Linked DNA regions of Rhodopseudomonas boonkerdii. Each later gene encodes a partner of the first gene's protein in a complex. Links are inferred from orthologs where the notes say so. Each region holds a gene or a part of one and is shown in the gene's direction. Other genes may lie near its edges.

Region 1 (6,772 bases):
CGATGGAGCGCGGCACGATTGCCGATCTCCTCGCCATCGCTCTCTCCCAGCCCGATATGTCCCCGCGCTGGGCCAGGCTGCAGCATTGGGCACGCTACTTCCTTCGCCACGCCCAGCAGTTCAATCCGCGGCAGCGGTCGCGAAATAACGTGGCCCACCATTACGATCTCGACGCCCGCCTCTATTCGCTCTTCCTCGATCCCGACCGGCAATATAGCTGCGCCTATTTCGAGAATTCGGCGACCAGCCTCGACGAAGCCCAGCTCGCCAAGAAGCGCCACCTCGCCGCCAAGCTGCTGATCGAAAAAGATCAGCGCGTTCTCGATATTGGCTCCGGCTGGGGTGGGCTCGGCCTGTACCTTGCCGAAATGACCGGCGCCCAGGTCACCGGTGTCACGCTCTCCACCGAGCAGCTGGAGGTCGCCAATGCCCGCGCCACGGAGAAGGAGCTCTCCGACCGCGCCAAGTTCGTTCTGCAGGATTATCGCGACGTTCCCGGCCCGTTCGACCGCATCGTTTCGGTCGGCATGTTCGAGCATGTCGGCGTCGATCATTACGACACTTTCTTCAAGCGCTGTGCGGAGCTGTTGAGCCCGGACGGCGTGATGGTGCTGCATTCCATCGGGCGCCCCGAAGGTCCCGGCATCACCAATCCGTGGATCGCCAAGTATATTTTCCCCGGCGGCTATATCCCCGCCCTTTCCGAAGTGCTTCCGGCAATCGAACGCGCGGGTCTGCTGATCTCGGACATCGAGATCCTGCGCCTGCATTATGCCGAGACGTTGAAAGCCTGGCGCGAGCGCTTCATGGCACGGCGCGAGGAAGCCGTGCAGCTCTATGACGAGCGGTTCGCCTTGATGTGGGAGTTTTACCTGGCGTCGTCAGAAATGTCGTTCCGCAAGCAGAACATGATGAACTTCCAGATCCAGCTCACGCGCCGCCAGGACGTGGTGCCATTCACCCGCGACTACATCAGCCGCGAGGAAGCTCGTCTTGCCGCGGTCGAGCGGGCGATATCGCCCAAGCTGCAGATGGCGGGCGAGTAGCTTTCAGAAAGAAAGTTCGAGAAGCTCGGCACGGTGAGCCGTTTGCGATCGACGGACATTAGCCGGCCGCTCGAGCCGCGCCTTGGCGGCTGAGATGATGGCAGGGCTGCATGATTGGCCGCGCAACTCTTCCGTGCGCGCAAAACCGGCGATCAGGTCGGATAACCATGTATTATCGTCGGTCGCCGAAAACGGCTGACGCTGATCCATCGACCTGTCCGCCTCTCGATTCCTGTGGTTGTCATCCCAACACCCGACTCCATGACTGGTTCCAAGTGTGGCTCAACTGCAATCCCACTTCTTGTTATAAGTGAGACAAATCGCAGTCCGGTTCAGGCTGGCCGCACAATTTTCCAGGTCCCGTTAAAACGGTATTGAGGATCGCGATCCACATGCCAACCGGCCCCCGTCAAGGGCGGATTGATCGTTGCCGTCGAATTCCTCCAAGCACCGGTGGGAATCGTGCATAAGGTGACGGCATGCTTCCCCCCGCCCGCGCTGACGCGCTTATGTCCGGGGCCGCGCATCCGTCTCCTTCGAAGAAAAACAGCGAGCAACATGGCCGCACCCGATTCCAACGTTCTCAAGCTCGCCCCGGACGTGGCAACGCCCGCTTATCGCAGTGCGCCGCATAACATCGAGGCCGAACAGGGCGTGCTGGGCGCCATGCTGGTCAACAACGACGCGTTCTACCGCGTCTCGGACTTCCTCAAGCCCGAACACTTCTACGAGCCGCTGCACCAGACGATTTTCGACACCGCCGCCAGCATCATTCGCGCCGGCAAGATCGCCACCCCCGTGACGCTGAAGACCTTCTTGCCCGCCGATGCCGATCTCGGCGGCATGACCGTCGCACAATATCTCGCCCGCCTCGCCGCCGAGGCGACCACGATCATCAATGCGCAGGACTACGGCCGCACCATTTACGACCTCGCGATCCGCCGCCAGCTGATTGGCGTCGGCGAGGACATGGTCAATGTGGCCTATGATGCGCCGGTGGATTTCGCTCCGCGCGCCCAGATCGAGGACGCCGAGCGCCGACTCTATGAGCTTGCCGAAGCCGGCCGCTATGACGGCGGCTTCCAGCGTTTCTCGCAGGCGATGACCACCGCCCTCGACATGGCCGCCAATGCCTATCAGCGCGACGGCAAACTGTCTGGCATCTCCACCGGCCTGCGCGATCTCGACGCCCGCATGGGCGGCTTACAACGTTCGGACCTGATCGTGCTGGCCGGCCGCCCCGCCATGGGCAAGACCTCGCTCGCCACCAACATCGCCTACAATATCGCCGCGGCCTATCAGGCCGAGCTGCAAGCCGACGGCACCAACAAGACCGTCAATGGCGGCGTGGTCGGCTTCTTCTCCTGCGAAATGTCGGCCGAACAGCTTGCCACCCGTATTCTCGCCGAGCAGACCGAGATTTCCTCGAGCGCCATCCGCCGCGGCGGCATCACCCAGGACCAGTTCGACAAGATCCGCGACTACACCATCAGGCTGCAAAACCTGCCGCTGTATGTGGACGAAACCGGCGGCCTGTCGATCTCGCAGCTCACCGCCCGCGCCCGCCGCCTGAAGCGGCAAAAGGGCCTCGATGTCATCATGGTGGACTACATCCAGCTCTTGCAGGGCTCCGGCAAGCGGTCGGACAACCGCGTGCAGGAAGTCACCGAGATCACGACGAACCTGAAGGCGCTGGCGAAGGAGCTCAACGTTCCCATCATCGCCCTGTCGCAGCTCTCGCGCCAGGTCGAAAATCGTGATGACAAGCGCCCGCAGCTCGCCGACCTCCGCGAATCCGGATCGATCGAGCAGGACGCCGACGTGGTGATGTTCGTCTATCGCGAAGAATACTATCTGCAGGCCAAAGAGCCCAAAATGGGCACACCGGAGCACGAGAAGTGGAAGTTTGAGATGGATGCCGTACACGGCAAGGCCGAGGTGATTGTCGCCAAGCAGCGACATGGGCCCACCGGTACGGTTCCCCTGCAATTCGAGGGTCAGTTCACGCGCTTCAGCGATCTCGCGGACGACCAATACATGCCCGTGCCCCACGAGTGATTTGGTCGCGGCGGCGAATGGACCAACGCTGCCAATAGCTCACACCGTGTTATTCTCGCCGTCATGGCCGGCTTGTTCCGCGCATCCACGCCGTCCCTCGCGGGGGAACGTGGACGGCGCGACGAACGGCCATGACGACTTTCTGTGAGAACCAGTGATGACCGAAACCACCACCGAACTCGATCCGACGGCCACCGGCATCCTCACCATCGATCTCGACGCCATCGCCGCCAACTGGCGCAAGCTGGAAAAGGCCAGCGTCCCCGCCGAATGCGGCGCGGCAGTCAAAGCCGATGCCTATGGCTGCGGCATCGACCGCGTGGTGCCGGCGCTGGCCAAGGCCGGCTGCAGGACCTTCTTCGTCGCCACCGTCGACGAAGCCCACGCTGCGCGCACGGCCGCGCCGGACGCTGCCATCTATGTGCTCAACGGCCTGTCTCCGCATTCCGGCGACACCCTTGCCGCCATCAAGGCGCAGCCGGTGATCGGCTCTTTGGACGAACTCGCCGAATGGGACATGTTCTGCCGTCGCACCGGCTGGGCCGGCGGTGCCGGCGTGCATGTGGACACTGGTATGAGCCGGCTCGGCCTGTCGATTGCGGAAGCACAAAGCCTCGCACCGCGCATTGCCTCCGGCAATCACGGTTTCACGCTGGTGATCAGCCACCTCGCCTGCGCCGAGCAACTGAACAGTCCCATGAATCCGAAACAGGTCGGCGCCTTCCGTGAGATCTCGCATCTGTTCTCCGGGATCACGTCATCGCTCGCCAATTCGTCCGGCATCTATCTCGGCCCGAGCTACATGTTCGACATGGTGCGTCCGGGCGCTGCGATCTACGGTGTCAATCCGACACCGGAAGCCGCCAATCCCATGCTGCCGGTGATTGACCTGAAAGCGCGCATCATCCAGACCCGTGATGTGGCCCGCGGCGACACCGTGGGTTACGGCGCCACCTGGACCGCGCGCCGCCCGACCCGCCTTGCCATTATCGCGGCGGGCTATGCCGATGGCTATTTTCGCGCGGCCGGCAGCGGTGACGGCACGCGAGGCGCGGAGGTCGTGATCGCCGGCCAGCGCTGCCCGGTCGCCGGCCGCATCTCCATGGATCTGATCGCGGCTGATATCACGGACCTGCCGGAGAACGCCGCCCGGCGCGGCCATCTCGCCACGCTGATTGGCGAAGGCCTTACGGTGAACGACCTCGCACATCACTTCGGCACGATCGCCTATGAGGTGCTGACGAGCCTGGGGCGGCGATATCGGCGGGTTTATAAAGGCGGCGAAGGCTGAGGCCATTCAAGGCCGCGGCACGACCCGGTACTGCACGGCATAGGTCCCGACATGGACGGGCGATAGCCCGTCGATTACCGGCAGCGGCGATGGCGGATCGATCAGCAGCACCTGCGCAAACTTGCTGCGCCAGTTCCTGATATAGCTCGGCGCTTCCCTGTCATCCCCCTGCAGCACGGGCAGATCGATCGGCTCGCCCGGCGATTGCGCGATCGCCCTGTAGGGTGGCCGCACCTCGACCGGCTGCTGCGCGGGATCGGCGAACATCAACGGCCAAAATGCCTTGCGCTCGATCGCCAGCAGCGCGCCGAGATGGCCGTCGAGGCGATAGACGCCCGGCAATGCCCGCGTGGGCACCGTAGTCTCCGTATCGTTGCCGCGATGACCACGCGCCACCAGAACCTTCGTGCCGGGTGCCACATCGGCGATTGCCGCGCGAACGTCGGCAAGATCGGCGCGATGTCCGGTCCAGCTCCATGCCAGATGCCCCGTCCGAACCACGATCAGCACGACGAAGAAAGAGACGGCCAGCATGGCGGGACCGTGCCGAAGACGCGGTGACGATCCAGCGAAGACCAGAAGGACGATCATCAGCATCAGGCGAATGTCCACGAAGGTCCCACCCTTGATCGTGGACGGCGCGACGAGAAACACGACGACCAGCGTGAACAGGCTCAGCGGGAATGCAGGTGCAACCGCCATGCTGCGCCAGGTGAGCAGCAGGAACGCGACAAAGCCGAGCAATGTCAGCATGCTGAGATCGACATTCGTGGTCATGAAGGGCGACATCACGGCCAGCAGTTTGTCCCAGCCGCGCCAGCGTCCCGGCAGCGCCGGTGTGTCCGACAACGGACTGGCGAGATAGAACAGCAAGGCCGGAGCAAGCATGACGATCAGGGCGCCCCCGACGCGGGTCGCCTCGTGCATGACGGGACGCCCGGCGCCGCGCAGCCGATACAACCGCGCCGCTTCCTCGGAAACGATCAGCAGCGCCAGCAGAGCCACTCCGAAGATGTGGCAGAGAAACGTCGCAGCAGCCGTCGCCGCGCCGGCGACCGCCACCCAGTAAAGCGCAACACGGCGGCGTAGCGCGATCCAGCCCGCAGCCCCCGCAAAGGCAAGTCCGAGCGCGAGCAGGAAATTCATGAAGCCGAGCAGAAAGACCGCGCTGCAGGCGACAAGACCCGAGGCCAACGGCCACAGACTCGCGCATCCAAAAACGACGCGATGATACAGCGTGACGCCGATCACGGGGGCCAGCAGACTCAACGCCAGCAAGATACGGCCGCCCGTATGGACTTCGGTGAGCTTCAGCAATCCGGTGCCGATGACATCGATGCCGAGATTCGGCACCAGTCGCCAATGCGGTGCGTACATCTGCGACAGGGCGGCATCGTGCGGATGCGCCAGCACGAACATCCGCGCGAGATGGTTGGGATAGTCCAGCACCGGTGGCACATCGACCAGCAGCAGCGGCGCCGTCAGAACGACAGCCAATGCCAGCGCGGCGATCAACCAGAGCCGTCGCGGTTTGCGAATGCCGCGCATCGGCGCCCATGTGAGAACATCGCCTGCATTCATATGTCATACCCGCCCGTACCGGCGGACCTTGGCAAAGCTGCATTGACAACCCGTCAACAGGTGACCGACGCCGGGAATCGTGCTGAATTCCGCGCCCGTTCCAGCGCCGGAGCCTGAATTGTCCTTCATCTTCGTTTGCGCGGTCGGCCTGCTGGCCGGCACCATTTCCGGCATCGTCGGCACCGGCTCGTCGATCATGCTGATGCCGGTGCTGGTCTACGAGTTCGGCCCCAGGCAAGCGGTGCCGATCATGGCCGTCGCTGCGGTCATGGCCAATCTCTCGCGCATCATGGCCTGGTGGCGCGAGATCGACTGGCGCGCCACCTTTGCTTATTCGATCACCGGCATCCCCGCCGCAGCTCTCGGTGCGCGCACGCTGCTGGTGCTGCCGTCGCAGGCGGTCGATCTCACCATCGGCGTGTTCTTCATCGCCATGGTGCCGTTGCGGCATTGGCTGGCAAAGCGCTCCTTCACCATCGGCCTTTGGCAGCTCGCGCTCGGCGGCGCCATCATCGGCTATGTCACCGGCATCGTCGTCTCCAGCGGTCCGCTCAGCGTACCGTTGTTTTTGTTCTATGGCCTCGCCAAGGGCGCTTTCCTCGCCACCGAGGCCGCAAGTTCGCTCGGCCTCTATCTCAGCAAATCCGTCACCTTCCAGCGCTTCGGCGCGCTTGATCTCGAGGTGCTGGTGAAAGGCCTGATCGCCGGCGCCTCGCTGATGTCAGGCGCCTTCATCGCCAAGCGTTATGTGCTGAAACTCAGCGTGGAGACTTTCCGGCGCATCATGGACGTCATC
Region 2 (3,312 bases), 1.7 Mb from region 1 along the record:
GCTCCACGAACTGCCATTCCTCGCTCTCGCGCAGCATCGCCACCAATTCCTCGAACACCTCCGCATGCTCGGGCGCATATTCGAACCAGGTGAGGAAATCGAACGGGCCGCCGAGATCGCGCGAATGGTAGAGCTGGCGTGCGATCGCCGGCAGGTATTTCAGGCTGTCGGCGATGTGGCGGGACTTGTCCTCGAAGATGCGGCGGCGTTCGTTCTGGGTCATCAGCCACCACGCGTTGTTCTTGCGGATCGGGATCAGCGCGGCGCGGGTCGCCTCCGCGCGCCCGAGCCCGGCCTGCGCCTTGGTCAGCGCGATCTTCTCCAGCCGCTCGGTGTAGCGCAGATGGCTGGCGACGCCGATCAGCCGCCAGGAATGGGCCGACGGAGCCGGCGGCAGCGCAATGGAATCGGCATGGGTGACGGACAAAGCGGGCATGATCGGCAGCGTGTCGCCGCGTGCGGGCGCGATGGAGAGCACCCGCCACGTGCCGGTCTGGCCACCTCGAAAAGTCGTGAACATCGCTCTTGTTAAAAACGGAACTTGGAAGAATTCAAGGGCGATGTTCAACGACAAACACCGCCCCTCATGGTGAGGAGGCGCGACTTGTCCGCCGTAGCTCGAAGAGCGAAGGCGGAAGCGCCGTCTCGAACCATGAGCTGGCTTGGCTCCTGAGCACGCGACCATCCTTCGAGACGCGGCCTTCGGCCGCTCCTCAGGATGAGGGCGGAGTAGGGGGCTGAGGCCGGTTCCCCTGTGAATAATGGTTGCCATTCGGCAATAGATGCCAATTTGGCAACTATCCCCTATATGCCTAGGCGACCATGCGTTTCACGCCCCAATTCCTCGAAGAGCTGCGCGCCCGGCTTCCGGTTTCGGAAGTCGTGGGCAAGCGCGTCAAGCTGAAGAAGGCGGGGCGTGAGTGGAAGGGGCTGTCGCCGTTCCAGCAGGAGAAGACGCCGTCCTTCACGGTGAACGACCAGAAGCAGTTTTACCACGACTTCTCCACCGGCAAGCACGGCAACATTTTCGACTTCGTGATGGAAACCGAGGGCGTCGGCTTCGTCGAGGCCGTCGAGCGTCTGGCATCCATGGCGGGTCTCGCCGTGCCCGCCGCGACCCCGGATGCCGCGCGGCAGGAGCAGCGCCGCAGGACGCTGCACGACGTCATGGAGATCGCCGCAAAATTCTTTCAGGACACGCTGACCTCGCGGCACGGCGCGCAGGCGCGCGGCTATCTCGCCGATCGCGGCATCGGCCCGCAGACCCAGCTGCAGTTCCGCATGGGCTACGCGCCGGAGGATCGGTTCGCGCTGAAGGAGCATCTCGGCGCGGCCGGCATCCCCGTTTCCGACATGGTCGAGACCGGCATGCTGATCGGCGGCGACGATATCCCGGTGCCCTATGATCGCTTCCGCGACCGCGTGATGTTTCCCATCGCCGACGCCCGCGGCCGCATCATCGCGTTCGGCGGCCGTGCGCTGAAGAAGGATGTGCCGGCGAAATATCTGAACTCGCCGGAAACGCCGCTCTTCCACAAGGGCGACAACCTCTACAATTTCCCCATGGCCCGCAAAGCCGCCCATGACGGTGCGCCCATCGTGGTGGTCGAGGGCTATGTGGATGTCATCGCCATGGTCGGCGTCGGTTTCCCCGGCGCCGTCGCGCCGCTCGGCACCGCGCTCACCGAGAACCAGCTGCAGCTGCTGTGGAAGATGGTGGACGAGCCCATCCTCTGCTTCGACGGCGATCGTGCCGGCCAGAAGGCGGCATGGCGCGCGGCGGAGCTGGCGCTGCCGCATCTCAAGCCCGGCAAGAGCCTGCGCTTCGCGCTGCTGCCCGAAGGGCAGGACCCCGACGATCTCGCGCGCTCGGGCGGGCGCGGCGCCGTCGAGGATGTCATTGCGGCCGCGGGCACGCTGTCGGACCTGATCTGGGCGCGCGAGATCGCCGCCGGCGATTTCTCCACCCCCGAGCGCCGCGCCGCGCTGGAGGCGCGGATCAATGAGATCTCCACCGTCATCCGCGACGATGTGGTGAAGAAATATTATCGCCAGGATCTGGCCGACCGGCTGTACCGCCAGTTCGGCGGCGGCGCCAAAAGCGGCGGCTATCGTGGCGGGCCGGGCCAGTTTCAGCGCGCGCCGCAGCGCCCGTTCACGCCGCGAATCAGCGGTGGCAATCGCGGCGTGCCGCCCACGGCGAGCCAGATGCTCGGTCGCGGGCCCTATCAGGCCATCAGTCCACAGCTTGCGACATCGTCCATCATGCGCGGCCAGCGCAGCGCCGTCTCGCGGCGCGAGGCGCTGATCCTGCAGAGCCTGATCAACCATCCCTGGCTGCTGCATGATCGGCTCGAGGAGGTTGCAGCGCTCGAGCTGGCACATCCGGAGATGCACCGGCTGCGCGCCGGCATCATCGCCGCCTTCGCCCACGAGCATCATCATGGCGACGAGGCCGAGCAAAGCGCGGAAATGCGTGAAGACCTGGTAAAGGCCGGATTATCCGAGCAATTACAGATGGTTGAGCGGGCGAATTCGGTTCAGGCGGTGTGGGCGGCGCAGCCCGGAGCGGCGCAGGAGGACGTTTTGGCGACCTGGATGCAGCTGGTCGCCTTGCATCGCCAGTACCACTCATTACTTAGGGAATTGAAGGATGCCGAGCTCGCATTGGGCGCGGAGGCCAGTGAAACCAATTACGGTTGGCTCCGCGACGTCAAGGCCCGGCTTGCCGAGGTGGACGGGACCGAGGCGCTGATCGAAGGGTTTGGCGAGTTGTCGGGGCGGTTCCAGCGCAGCCAGTGATCAAACTTTGCTGCGGACGGAACCGTTGCCATGGGCAAAAAGACTCGCCAAAACCATGGTTTGGCGGCACAAACAGGGTTAATCCGGGCTTAAGCCCTTCACGGGTAAAGCCTTGAGCAGAGATTGAATAGCCGAGACCGACGGATCGGGTATGACGACAGGGTGGCGAAAGGCAAGCGCCGCCCTTTGCGCGTCACCCCGTCACGCAAGTGACGAGCAAGTCGATCGGTACGAGATGAGATGGCGGGGCGCGGCCGATATACAGGACACGCTCTCGGCGTGAGCGCGTTTCAGGAGCATTGAATGGCCACCAAGGCAAAGACGCTGCAGACCAAGGACAAGGAAAAAGACGCGGCAGCGGATACGCCCGAAAAGGATGCCGCCGAAGCGCCGTCGCCTTTGCTCGATCTGTCCGATGCGGCCGTCAAGAAGATGATCAAGCAGGCCAAGAAGCGCGGCTTCGTGACCTTCGATCAGCTCAATGAAGTGCTGCCCTCCGACCAGACCTCG

What was found.
Region 2: the proteins of E0H22_RS12220 (region 1) and dnaG are in contact, whole or in part, in a crystal structure (PDB 2R6A), measured with the Geobacillus stearothermophilus proteins. The link is inferred for Rhodopseudomonas boonkerdii from one-to-one orthologs. Residues at the interface, in WP_033016901.1 of Geobacillus stearothermophilus: Ser13, Glu15, Ala16, Gln18, Glu91, Leu92, Asp94, Ala95, Val96, Pro97, Thr98, Ala99, Ala100, Asn101, Tyr104, Tyr105, Ile108; in WP_049624496.1 of Geobacillus stearothermophilus: Lys456, Leu457, Leu458, Pro459, Ala460, Asn463, Ala464, Leu467, Leu535, Leu536, Ile537, Ala538, Gln544, Glu545, Asp548, Tyr549, His552.

Annotation. Positions count from the first base shown.
Region 1 is NZ_CP036537.1:2,634,255-2,641,026, reverse strand. Bases 863-3,854 are described here. They hold E0H22_RS12220 (replicative DNA helicase), read left to right. Parts: upstream 863-1,604; coding sequence 1,605-3,104; downstream 3,105-3,854. Other genes in these bases: alr (alanine racemase), read left to right, coding at 3,262-3,854; E0H22_RS12225 (hypothetical protein), read right to left, coding at 1,050-1,256; E0H22_RS12230 (cyclopropane fatty acid synthase), read left to right, coding at 863-1,046. In the rest of the region: more of E0H22_RS12230, read left to right, coding at 1-862; more of alr, read left to right, coding at 3,855-4,395; E0H22_RS12210 (hypothetical protein), read right to left, coding at 4,402-5,976; E0H22_RS12205 (sulfite exporter TauE/SafE family protein), read left to right, coding at 6,095-6,772. UniProt on the Escherichia coli protein: The main replicative DNA helicase, it participates in initiation and elongation during chromosome replication. Travels ahead of the DNA replisome, separating dsDNA into templates for DNA synthesis.
Region 2 is NZ_CP036537.1:4,366,830-4,370,141, reverse strand. Bases 352-3,312 are described here. They hold dnaG (DNA primase), read left to right. Parts: upstream 352-822; coding sequence 823-2,802; downstream 2,803-3,312. Other genes in these bases: rpoD (RNA polymerase sigma factor RpoD), read left to right, coding at 3,106-3,312; E0H22_RS20070 (chlorite dismutase family protein), read right to left, coding at 352-520. Outside these bases: more of E0H22_RS20070, read right to left, coding at 1-351. UniProt on the Escherichia coli protein: RNA polymerase that catalyzes the synthesis of short RNA molecules used as primers for DNA polymerase during DNA replication.